Regions from separate parts of the Methylobacterium sp. WL64 genome, predicted to be linked through region 1. Evidence: predicted binding sites of a transcription regulator. Region 1 holds the regulator's gene; each other region holds the start of a gene.

Region 1 (3,257 bases):
AACTCGACGGACGGGTGGAGCAGTCCCTGCGCAAGGCCGCCCTCTGGGACGAGGTGAAGGACAAGCTGCGCCAGGCGGGCACCGGGCTCTCCGGCGGCCAGCAGCAGCGCCTGTGCATCGCCCGCACCGTGGCCCAGAGCCCGGAGGTGATCCTGTTCGACGAGCCGACCTCGGCGCTCGACCCGATCTCCACGGGCCGCATCGAGGAATTGATCGAGCAGCTGCGCGATGAGTTCACCATCGTGATCGTCACGCACAACATGCAGCAGGCTGCCCGCATCTCGCAGTTCACCGCCTTCATGTACCTGGGTGAATTGATCGAGTTCGGCCCCACCAACCGCATGTTCATGAACCCTGTGGAGCAGCGGACCCAGGATTACATCACCGGGCGGTTCGGTTAAGCCAATCGCGGAAGTTTCGCGGAAGAGTTGATGACCGAATCGGCACATGTTTGCGCGTCGATCTCAAGACGCGGAGCCGCGCCCGACCGGAATTCGACCGGGCGCTACTCCGAGGCATGTTGCGTTGATCTGGGAACATCGGCCTATTCCGGTTGTTTTTGTCGCGTACCGAAAGCCGCTCCGCTTCGCATCATGACGTGAACTATCCAAGGGACTGGGTACCGGGAAACGTACAACGGTATCCGTGATCGCAGCGGCGGGTTTCCGCCAGACCTCGCGGATCAAGGTTTGCGGGACGCCATCGAAGGATCCACCATGCCCGGCCATATCGTCAGTTCCTACGACACCGACCTGGATGACCTGCGTCGCTCGATTTCCGAGATGGGCGGCGTCGCCGAGAAGATGGCCGCCGAGGCGACCGATGCCCTCGTCCGCCGGGACGATACGCTCGCCCAGGCGGTGATCCTCGCCGACAAGCGCCTCGATGCGCTCCAGCGTGACATCGAAGAGCGGGCAGTGCTGCTCATCGCCCGGCGTCAGCCGCTGGCGATCGACCTGCGCGAGACCATCTCGGCAATCCGCGTGTCCGGCGATCTGGAGCGGATCGGCGACCTCGCCAAGAACGTCGCCAAGCGGGTCGTCGCGATCTCCGATCAGGCGCCTGCGCAGAAGATCGTGCTCGGCGTGCGTCACATGAGCGACCTCGCGGAAGCTCAGCTCAAGGATATCCTCGACGCCTATGCCAGCCGCGACATCAAGGCGGCCTACGATGTCTGGGAGCGGGATGGCGAGATCGATGCCCTGTACAATTCGCTGTTCCGCGAGCTCCTCACCTACATGATGGAGGATCCGCGCAACATCTCGTTCTGCACGCATCTGCTCTTCTGCGCGAAGAACGTCGAACGCATCGGCGACCACACCACCAATATCGCCGAGACGATCCATTACCTCGCCACCGGTGAGACGCTGGCGGGCGAGCGGCCGAAGAACGACGCGTCGAACTACGCGACGGTCGGGCCTGCCGCCACGGCCCCGTGACATGCGGTTCGCGGTTCCTCCGCAGCGCGCACTCCCACCTGCGGGACAAAGCCCCGGTGGGAGTGCGCGTGGGTTGAGGAATCGCGGCCCCTGCCGCACCATCGGCGCGTCCGGGCCCTCCGGCGCGGTTGATTCGATGCGTGCCGAATTCGGAACAGGTTATCGAACGTGAGCATGCAAGTCCTGATCGTTGAGGACGAGGAGGCGCTGACTACCCTGCTGCGCTACAACCTGGAGGCCGAAGGATTCCTGGTGGATTCGGCCAGTCGCGGTGACGACGCCGAACTGCTCCTGGCCGAGCGCACGCCCGATCTGGTCCTGCTCGACTGGATGCTGCCCGGCCTCTCGGGCATCGAGTTGTGCCGCCGCATCCGGGCCCGGCGCGAGACCGAGCGTCTGCCGGTGATCATGCTCACCGCGCGCGGCGAGGAAGGCGACCGGGTCCGCGGGCTCGGAACCGGCGCCGACGACTACATCGTCAAGCCGTTTTCGGTGCCGGAACTGCTGGCTCGCGTTCGGGCGCTGCTGCGCCGGGCCAAGCCGGCCCACGTCGCCGACCGTCTGGCGGCAGGCGACATCGAGCTCGACCGCTCCGGCCACCGGGTCCGGCGCGCCGGCGAGGAACTCCATCTCGGACCAACCGAATTCAGGCTGCTCGAATTCCTGATGCTGGCGCCAGGCCGGGTTTTTTCCCGTGAACAGCTCCTCGACGGGGTCTGGGGCCACGACGTCTACATCGACGAGCGCACCGTGGACGTGCATGTCGGGCGGCTGCGTAAGGCGCTCAACGCCCCCCGGCAGGCCGACCCGATCCGCACCGTGCGGGGCTCGGGATACGCCTTCGACGAGACGTTTTCCCTCGAAGCCTGAAGACCTCCAGCCCGTCGGGGCGGAACGGCGCGCCTGCCTCCTCGGTCAGCGTGCCAGCGCTGCGCTCTTACCGGGGGCGGCCGGTACCGCCTTCAAGGCCGCCAGCACCGTTCCCTCGGTGAGGATCTGCGGCAGCACCTGTGCCTCCCCAGTGCCCGTGTAGAGCAGGTACAGCGGGACGCCGCTGCGCCCATGCGCCTCCAGCAGGCGGGTGATCTCGGGGTTCTGGTTGGTCCAGTCGCCCTTCAGGTAGGTCACACCCCGATCCTTCATGGCGGCCCGCACGACCTTCGTGGACAGCGAGGTCGTCTCGTTGACCGCGCATGTGATGCACCAAGCGGCGGTCATGTTCACGAAGACCGGCCGCCGCGCGTTCACCAAGGCGTCGAGACGCGCCTGCGTGAAGGGCTCGACGCCCTCTGCGGCGGCCTGGGCGACGGGCACGGCCCGGTCGCGATCGAGGGTCAGGGTCAGTGCCCCGACGGCGACGACCGTCAGCAGCGCGACGCCCTGGACGACGGGTCCGACCCGCGAAGCGGCGACGCGCCCGTGCTCCCAGGCCCAGGCCGCGAAGCCCACCAGCACGAGGCCGATCAGCCCCACCAGAAGCCCCTGCGGGCCGACCTGCTGGGCCAGGACCCAGATCAACCACGCCACCGTTGCGTAGACCGGGAAAGCCAGAACCTGCTTCAGGGTTTCCATCCAGGCGCCCGGCCGCGGCAGCGCCCGCAGCGCCGGCGGCCACAGGGTCAGCGCCAGGAAGGGCAGGGCGAGGCCCAAGCCCAGGCTGGCGAACACCGCGAGCGCGACTCCGGCGCTCTGGGTCAGCGCGAAGCCCACGGCCGAGCCCATGAACGGTGCCGTGCAGGGGGTTGCCACCAGGGTCGCGAGAACGCCCGTAAAGAATGAGCCGCTGAGACCCGAGCGCCGGGCGAGCCCGTCGCCGAT
Region 2 (3,257 bases), on a different contig from region 1:
ACGGTCCGGCCGCGCATCCGCGCCGGCCTGATTCGCCTCCGGGGAGACCGCGATGCCCTCGAACCCCTTCACCGTGGCCGGCTCGACCGGGATCCTTGCCCTCGCCGCGCTCTGGACCTGCGCCCTTCCTTTCGCGAGCGCCCGGGCCGACCAGCCTTCGGCCAAGCTGTGCCGGGCCGCGACCTCGACGCCAGAGACCCAAACCTGCCTGCACAAGGCCCTCGAGGCGGCCGACGCGAAGCTCAACGCCGCCTACAAGAAGGCCCTGTCGGTCATCGAACAGGACGACCGCCCGCTGGACGCCAAGGCGACCTGGAAGGCCCAGTTCACGGCGGCCCAGCGCGCCTGGATCGCCTTCCGGGACGCCGATTGCGGCGATCTCACTTTCAGCGAGTGGAACAACGGCAGCGGCACCACCGGGGCGCTGTATGCCTGCAGGTACGACAAGACCGTCCAGCGGACCGAGGACATCCTGAGCCGGTACCCGCTTCAGTAGAGAGGTGGCTCCCGCCTCGGAGGCGGCGGCGGGCAACTGGTCCGACCCTTGAATGCGCGCAACCGCTGCGCACGCGAGGGACCTCGATGATCGTCGACCTGAACTGCGACATGGGCGAGGGTTTCGGCGTCTACCGCCTCGGCGACGATGCCGGGATGCTGGCGATCGCCAGTTCGGCCAACATCGCCTGCGGGTTCCACGCCGGCGACCCGCTGGTCATGCACGAGACCCTGACGCTCGCCGCCCGCGCCGGGGTCCAGGCCGGGGCGCATCCGGGCTTCCTCGATCTCTGGGGCTTCGGCCGGCGCCCGATCTACGGCGAGCGCCCGGCCGATGTCGAGAAGGTCGTGCTCTATCAGGTCGGCGCCCTCCTGGCGCTGGCCCAGGATGCCGGCTGCCCGGTGCGGCACGTGAAGACCCACGGGGCGCTGGGCAACATCGCCAACGCGGACGCGGATCTCGCCCTGGCGGTGGCCCGGGCGATCCGGACGCTGGACCGCGACCTGATCTTCGTGGTCATGCCCGGCCTCGAGACCGAGCGGGCCGGCGAGCGGCTCGGTTTGCCGCTGGCGCGCGAGATCTACGCCGACCGGGCTTACGCCGAGACCGGCAACCTGGTCTCGCGCACGCACCCGGGCGCGGTCCTGCACGATCCGGCCGAGGCGGCGGAGCGCGTGGTGCGGATGATTGAGGACCGCGCCATCACGTGCCTGTCCGGGCGACGCATCCCGGCCCGAATCGACAGCATCTGCGTCCACGGCGACACACCGGGCGCGGTCGCGATGGCCGCGCGGGTGCGGTCCGACCTGGCCGCCCTGGGGATCGCCATCAGGCCGATGGCCCAGGTGATCGGTCGCGCGATCGGCGCCTGAGTTCGCCGATTCCGTCCGGTTTCAGCCGCGATCCGCCTCACCGTCATGCAAACGTCGCAGATGGGCCAGAAAGCCACTCGCTGCTTACGAGGCTTTGAGAGGCCCTATGGATTTCCACCGTCGCTTCACGGTTCTGATGTGCGCCCCCGCCTTCGATCCGGACGACCTGGAGGGCGCGCGCGTCGCCCAGATCGTGGCGGCGGTGGAGAATCGCGGCTTCGAGGTGGTGCGGGCCCGGCGGGTCGAGGACGCGGCGATCGCCGTGCAGACCGATGCGGCCATCGGCTGCATGGTGGTCGACTGGGGCAAGCGCGGTCTCGACGGCAAGGCCGCCGCGCTCATCGACATGATGCGCAAGCGCGGCCTGGAGATGCCGATCGTCATCATGGTCCGCCGCAAGCGGCTGGAGGACATCCCGGTCGAGCTCCTGGACTTCATCGACGGCTACATCTTCCTGGCGGAAGAGACGCCGGAATTCATCGCCCGCGGCTTGGTCAGCCGGGTGACGCAATATGCCGAGACCCTGAAGACGCCGTTCTTCGGCGCGCTCGTGGACTATGCCGAGAAGGGCAACCAGCTCTGGACCTGCCCGGGGCACAACGGCGGCATCTTCTACAACCGCTCACCCATCGGCCGGATCTTCGTGGAGCACCTCGGCGAGGCGATCTTTCGCGACGACCTCGACAATTCGGTGCTCGACCTCGGCGACCTGCTGACCCACGAAGGGCCCGCGCTCAAGGCCCAGAAGGAGGCCGCCAAGATCTTCGGGGCGGAGAAGACCTACTTCGTCCTCAACGGCACCTCGGCCTCCAACAAGATCGTCCTGTCCTCGCTGGTGGCCGAGGACGACCTCGTTCTGTTCGACCGCAACAACCACAAGGCGGCCCATCACGGCGCCCTGTTCCTGGGCGGCGGCATCCCGATCTTCCTGGAGACGGACCGGAACGCCTTCGGCTTGATCGGTCCGATCTATCACGAGGCCCTGGACGAGACCCGGATCCGGGAAAAGATCCGCGCCAACCCGCTGGTCACCGACCCCGAGGCCTGGCGCCGGGAGCGGCCGTTCCGGGTCGCGGTGATCGAGCAATGCACCTACGACGGCACGATCTACGACGCGCAGGAGATCCTGGAGCGGATCGGCCACCTCTGCGACTACATCCTGTTCGACGAGGCCTGGGCGGGCTTCATGAAGTTCCACCCGCTCTTCGCGCGCCGCTTCGCCATGGGGCTCACCGGCCTCGACGAGACTTCGCCGGGCATCGTCGCCACGCAATCGACCCACAAGCAGCTGGCGAGCTTCTCACAGGCCTCGCAGATCCACACCCGCGACGGCCATATCCGCGGCCAGACCCGGCGCGTGGAGCACAAGCGCCTCAACGAGAGCTTCCTGGTCCACGCCTCGACCTCGCCGTTCTACCCGCTCTTCGCCTCCCTCGATGTCGGCGCCCAGATGATGAAGGGCCGCTCGGGCATGATCCTGTGGGACGACACGATCCGACTCGGGATCGAATGGCGCAAGAAGGTCCGGGCGATCCGTCGGGAGTTCGAGGAGAACGAGGCCGATCCGCTGCGGCGCTGGTTCTTCGACCCGTTCGTGCCGGACGTGACCACCAACGCCGACGGGGCCGAGGTGCCGTGGGAGAAGGTGCCCACCGACGAGCTCGCCGCCGACCCGCGGCACTGGGAACTGAAGCCCGGTGCCCGCTGGCACGGGTTCACCCATGTGGCGCCGGGCTACGCGATCACCGACCCGAACAAGCTCACGGTGCTCACCCCGGGCTTCGACCGACGGACCGGGGCCTATGCCGACCACGGCGTGCCGGCCCCGATCGTCGCGCAGTACCTGCGCGAGAACCGGATCGTGGCCGAGAAGAACGACCTGAACTCGC
Region 3 (3,257 bases), on a different contig from region 1:
CGAGGACGGGGTTGTAGGTCGCCTCCAGCCAGACCTCCGTGCCGTTCTTGTCGATCCGCAGGAATTCGCCGGTGACGTACTGACCGTCCTTCAGCTTCGACCAGAACTCCGTGTACTCTGGCGACTTGGCAGCCATCGGTTCGACAAAGATGCGATGATGTTTGCCTTGTACATCCGCAAGGGTGTACTTCATCAGGTGCAAAAAGTTGTGGTTGGCACTCAGGACTTGCCCGTCCATCGAGAATTCGATGATCGCCAACGACCGGTCCAGGGCGTCAAGCTTGGCCTGCGCCTCGTTATAGACGGTTCTCTTGAACATATCGGTGCCCACGCTGCTCCTGCGAGCATATGGCCGAGATTGGGTTAAATTTTATATAATTCGACAGTCTTTGAAACCGAAGCCTGCATTGAGAGCGCGTCAAATGAAATATTCAATCAAAGTAAGTTGTAATAGTTGATTGGCAGAGGCTTAGATTTGTATTAAAGACAGCTTTTGCCTTTTAAGCTGACGAATATCAGAACCACCCGCGGCTTCGGAAATATACAATTGGAGCAAGAGCGCTGATCAAAATAAGCGCGAGGGCGTAGGGATATCCGTAGGTCCAGTCCAGCTCCGGCATGTGCTTGAAGTTCATGCCGTACATCGAGGCGATCAGCGTCGGCGGCACACCAACCACAGACACCACCGTCAGTACCCGGAAGACGTTGTTCTGCTCGATGTTGATGAGCCCCAATGTGGCGTCGAGGAGGAACTGAACGTTCTCGGCAAGCCGCGTCTCGAACTCGTCCAGGGAGTCGATGTCGCGCCGGATCGTCTCGAAGCGACCGTCGCCGGGCAGGCCGAGCCCTTCGCAAGCGGCCGACACGAACGGCACGATCCGCTCCAGGCCGAGCAGGCTCGCGCGGATCTTCCCGAGAACCTTCCCACGGTTGCTGATGCCGCGCAGGATCCGCCGCAGCGCCAGGTCGCGGCGGCGGGGCGGCGGGCTTTCGAGCCGACGGCGGTCGGCGCCGCGGACATCGAAGTCGAAGATCCGCGTGGACAGCGTGTCGAGTTCGGAGGCCATGTCCTCCAGGGCGTCCGCGAGGCTGTCGACCAACTCCTCCAGGATCACGAGGAAGATCTCGCTCGGCGTCACGCTGCCGTCGCCGTCGGCGATGCGCTTCTCCGACGAGTCGATCGCGCGCATGTCGTGGAACCGGATCGTGACGAGGTGATCTTTCGACAGGAGGAACCCCAGCGGTTTCAACTGGGAATCACTGCGCTCGAAGGTGATCATCGGCGTCGAGAGCGACAGCCCGCCCTTCACGCGCCGCAGCCGGCTGGAGGATTCCACCTCCGACAGTGCGGCCCGGGACGGTACGCGCAGGCCGGTGGCCGCTTCCACGGCGGCGGCCTCCTCGGAACTCGGGTCGTTCAGATCGAGCCAGACGGCATTGCCGGGAATTGGGCCGCCGCGTTCAGGCGTCACCGCGCCTTCGGGTCCGTGGAGGCTCAGCATGAGGGCGCGTTATCCTAGGGGAAATCAGGGCCGATGCCGGGTCATCGCGCCGTCGCGCGCGGGTGCGACAGTCTTGACTTCAAGCCGCACGAGAGCTAACTCGCCGCCGTCATTGGCACTCGCCAAGACAGAGTGCTAACAGTCGGGCTTGGGAGCGGCCGCGCACGCCGCATCAACGCCAACTGCAGACCTGAAGCAAGAGGGCAGCTCATGAAGTTCCGTCCGCTGCACGACCGCGTGGTCGTCCGTCGCATCGAGGGCGAGGAGAAGACCAAGGGCGGCATCATCATTCCGGACACCGCCAAGGAGAAGCCGCAGGAAGGCGAGATCGTCGCCGTCGGTCCCGGCGCTCGCGACGAGCAGGGCCGCGTCAACGCGCTCGACGTGAAGGCGGGGGACCGCGTCCTGTTCGGCAAGTGGTCCGGCACCGAGGTCAAGATCGACGGTCAGGACCTCCTGATCATGAAAGAATCCGACATCATGGGCGTCGTCGCCGCCTGATCGGATCGCCCGTTCCAACCCTTTGAGGCCACCTGAGGCCTTGGGGTCCAACCCAACCACAAGAGGCAAACCATGGCAGCGAAAGACGTTCGTTTCTCCGCCGACGCCCGCGATAAGATGCTGCGCGGCGTCGATATCCTTGCCGACGCGGTGAAGGTGACGCTGGGCCCGAAGGGCCGCAACGTCGTGATCGAGAAGAGCTTCGGCGCCCCGCGCATCACCAAGGACGGCGTCACCGTCGCCAAGGAGATCGAGCTCGCCGACAAGTTCGAGAACATGGGCGCCCAGATGGTGCGCGAAGTGGCCTCGAAGACCAACGACATCGCGGGTGACGGCACCACCACCGCCACCGTGCTGGCCCAGGCCATCGTCCGTGAAGGCGCCAAGTACGTCGCCGCCGGCATCAACCCGATGGACCTGAAGCGCGGCATCGACCTCGCCACCGCCGCTGCGGTGAAGGACATCATCGCGCGCGCCAAGAAGGTCTCGACCTCCGACGAGGTCGCCCAGGTCGGCACGATCTCCGCCAACGGCGACAAGGAGATCGGCGAGATGATCGCCCACGCCATGCAGAAGGTGGGCAACGAGGGCGTGATCACGGTCGAGGAGGCCAAGACGGCCGAGACCGAGCTCGACGTCGTCGAGGGCATGCAGTTCGACCGCGGCTACCTGTCCCCGTACTTCATCACGAACGCGGAGAAGATGGTCGCCGAGCTCGAGGATCCCTACATCCTGATCCACGAGAAGAAGCTGTCGTCGTTGCAGGCGATGCTGCCGGTGCTCGAGGCCGTGGTGCAGACCGGCAAGCCGCTGCTGATCATCGCCGAGGACATCGAGGGCGAGGCGCTGGCCACCCTCGTGGTGAACAAGCTGCGCGGCGGCCTGAAGGTTGCGGCCGTGAAGGCGCCGGGCTTCGGTGACCGCCGCAAGGCGATGCTCGAAGACATCGCGATCCTGACCAAGGGCCAGATGATCGCCGAGGACCTCGGCATCAAGCTCGAGAACGTGACGCTCGACATGCTCGGCCGCGCCAAGCGGGTGCGCATCGAGAAGGAGAACACCACGATCATCGACGGCGTCGGCGAGAAGACCGACATCGAGGGCCGAATCTCGCAGATCAAGGCGCAGATCGAGGAGACCACCTCGGACTACGATCGCGAGAAGCTGCAGGAGCGCCTGGCCAAGCTCGCGGGCGGCGTCGCGGTGATCCGCGTCGGCGGCGCGACCGAGGTCGAGGTCAAGGAGAAGAAGGAC

What was found. Region 1 encodes PhoB, which activates phosphate uptake and scavenging genes when phosphate is short. Its sites were predicted from a motif close to TGTCATNNANCTGTCAT; they were not measured.
Region 2: a site for PhoB is predicted at 1,410-1,426, ahead of FV242_RS21995 (Orn/Lys/Arg decarboxylase N-terminal domain-containing protein). Genes of this name have one in related genera too.
Region 3: a site for PhoB is predicted at 1,542-1,558, ahead of FV242_RS02690 (CorA family divalent cation transporter). Genes of this name have one in related genera too.

The regions. Positions count from the first base shown of each region.
Region 1 covers NZ_VRVA01000006.1:36,506-39,762, forward strand. Annotated here, with positions in the region: gene pstB (phosphate ABC transporter ATP-binding protein PstB) at 1-401, shown strand, start outside; gene phoU (phosphate signaling complex protein PhoU) at 717-1,439, shown strand; gene phoB (phosphate regulon transcriptional regulator PhoB) at 1,614-2,309, shown strand; gene FV242_RS05035 (protein-disulfide reductase DsbD) at 2,355-3,257, opposite strand, start outside.
Region 2 covers NZ_VRVA01000065.1:5,342-8,598, forward strand. Annotated here, with positions in the region: gene FV242_RS21985 (lysozyme inhibitor LprI family protein) at 53-496, shown strand; gene FV242_RS21990 (LamB/YcsF family protein) at 583-1,368, shown strand; gene FV242_RS21995 (Orn/Lys/Arg decarboxylase N-terminal domain-containing protein) at 1,475-3,257, shown strand, end outside.
Region 3 covers NZ_VRVA01000003.1:103,423-106,679, forward strand. Annotated here, with positions in the region: gene FV242_RS02685 (PAS domain-containing methyl-accepting chemotaxis protein) at 1-319, opposite strand, end outside; gene FV242_RS02690 (CorA family divalent cation transporter) at 516-1,502, opposite strand; gene groES (co-chaperone GroES) at 1,713-2,003, shown strand; gene groL (chaperonin GroEL) at 2,076-3,257, shown strand, end outside.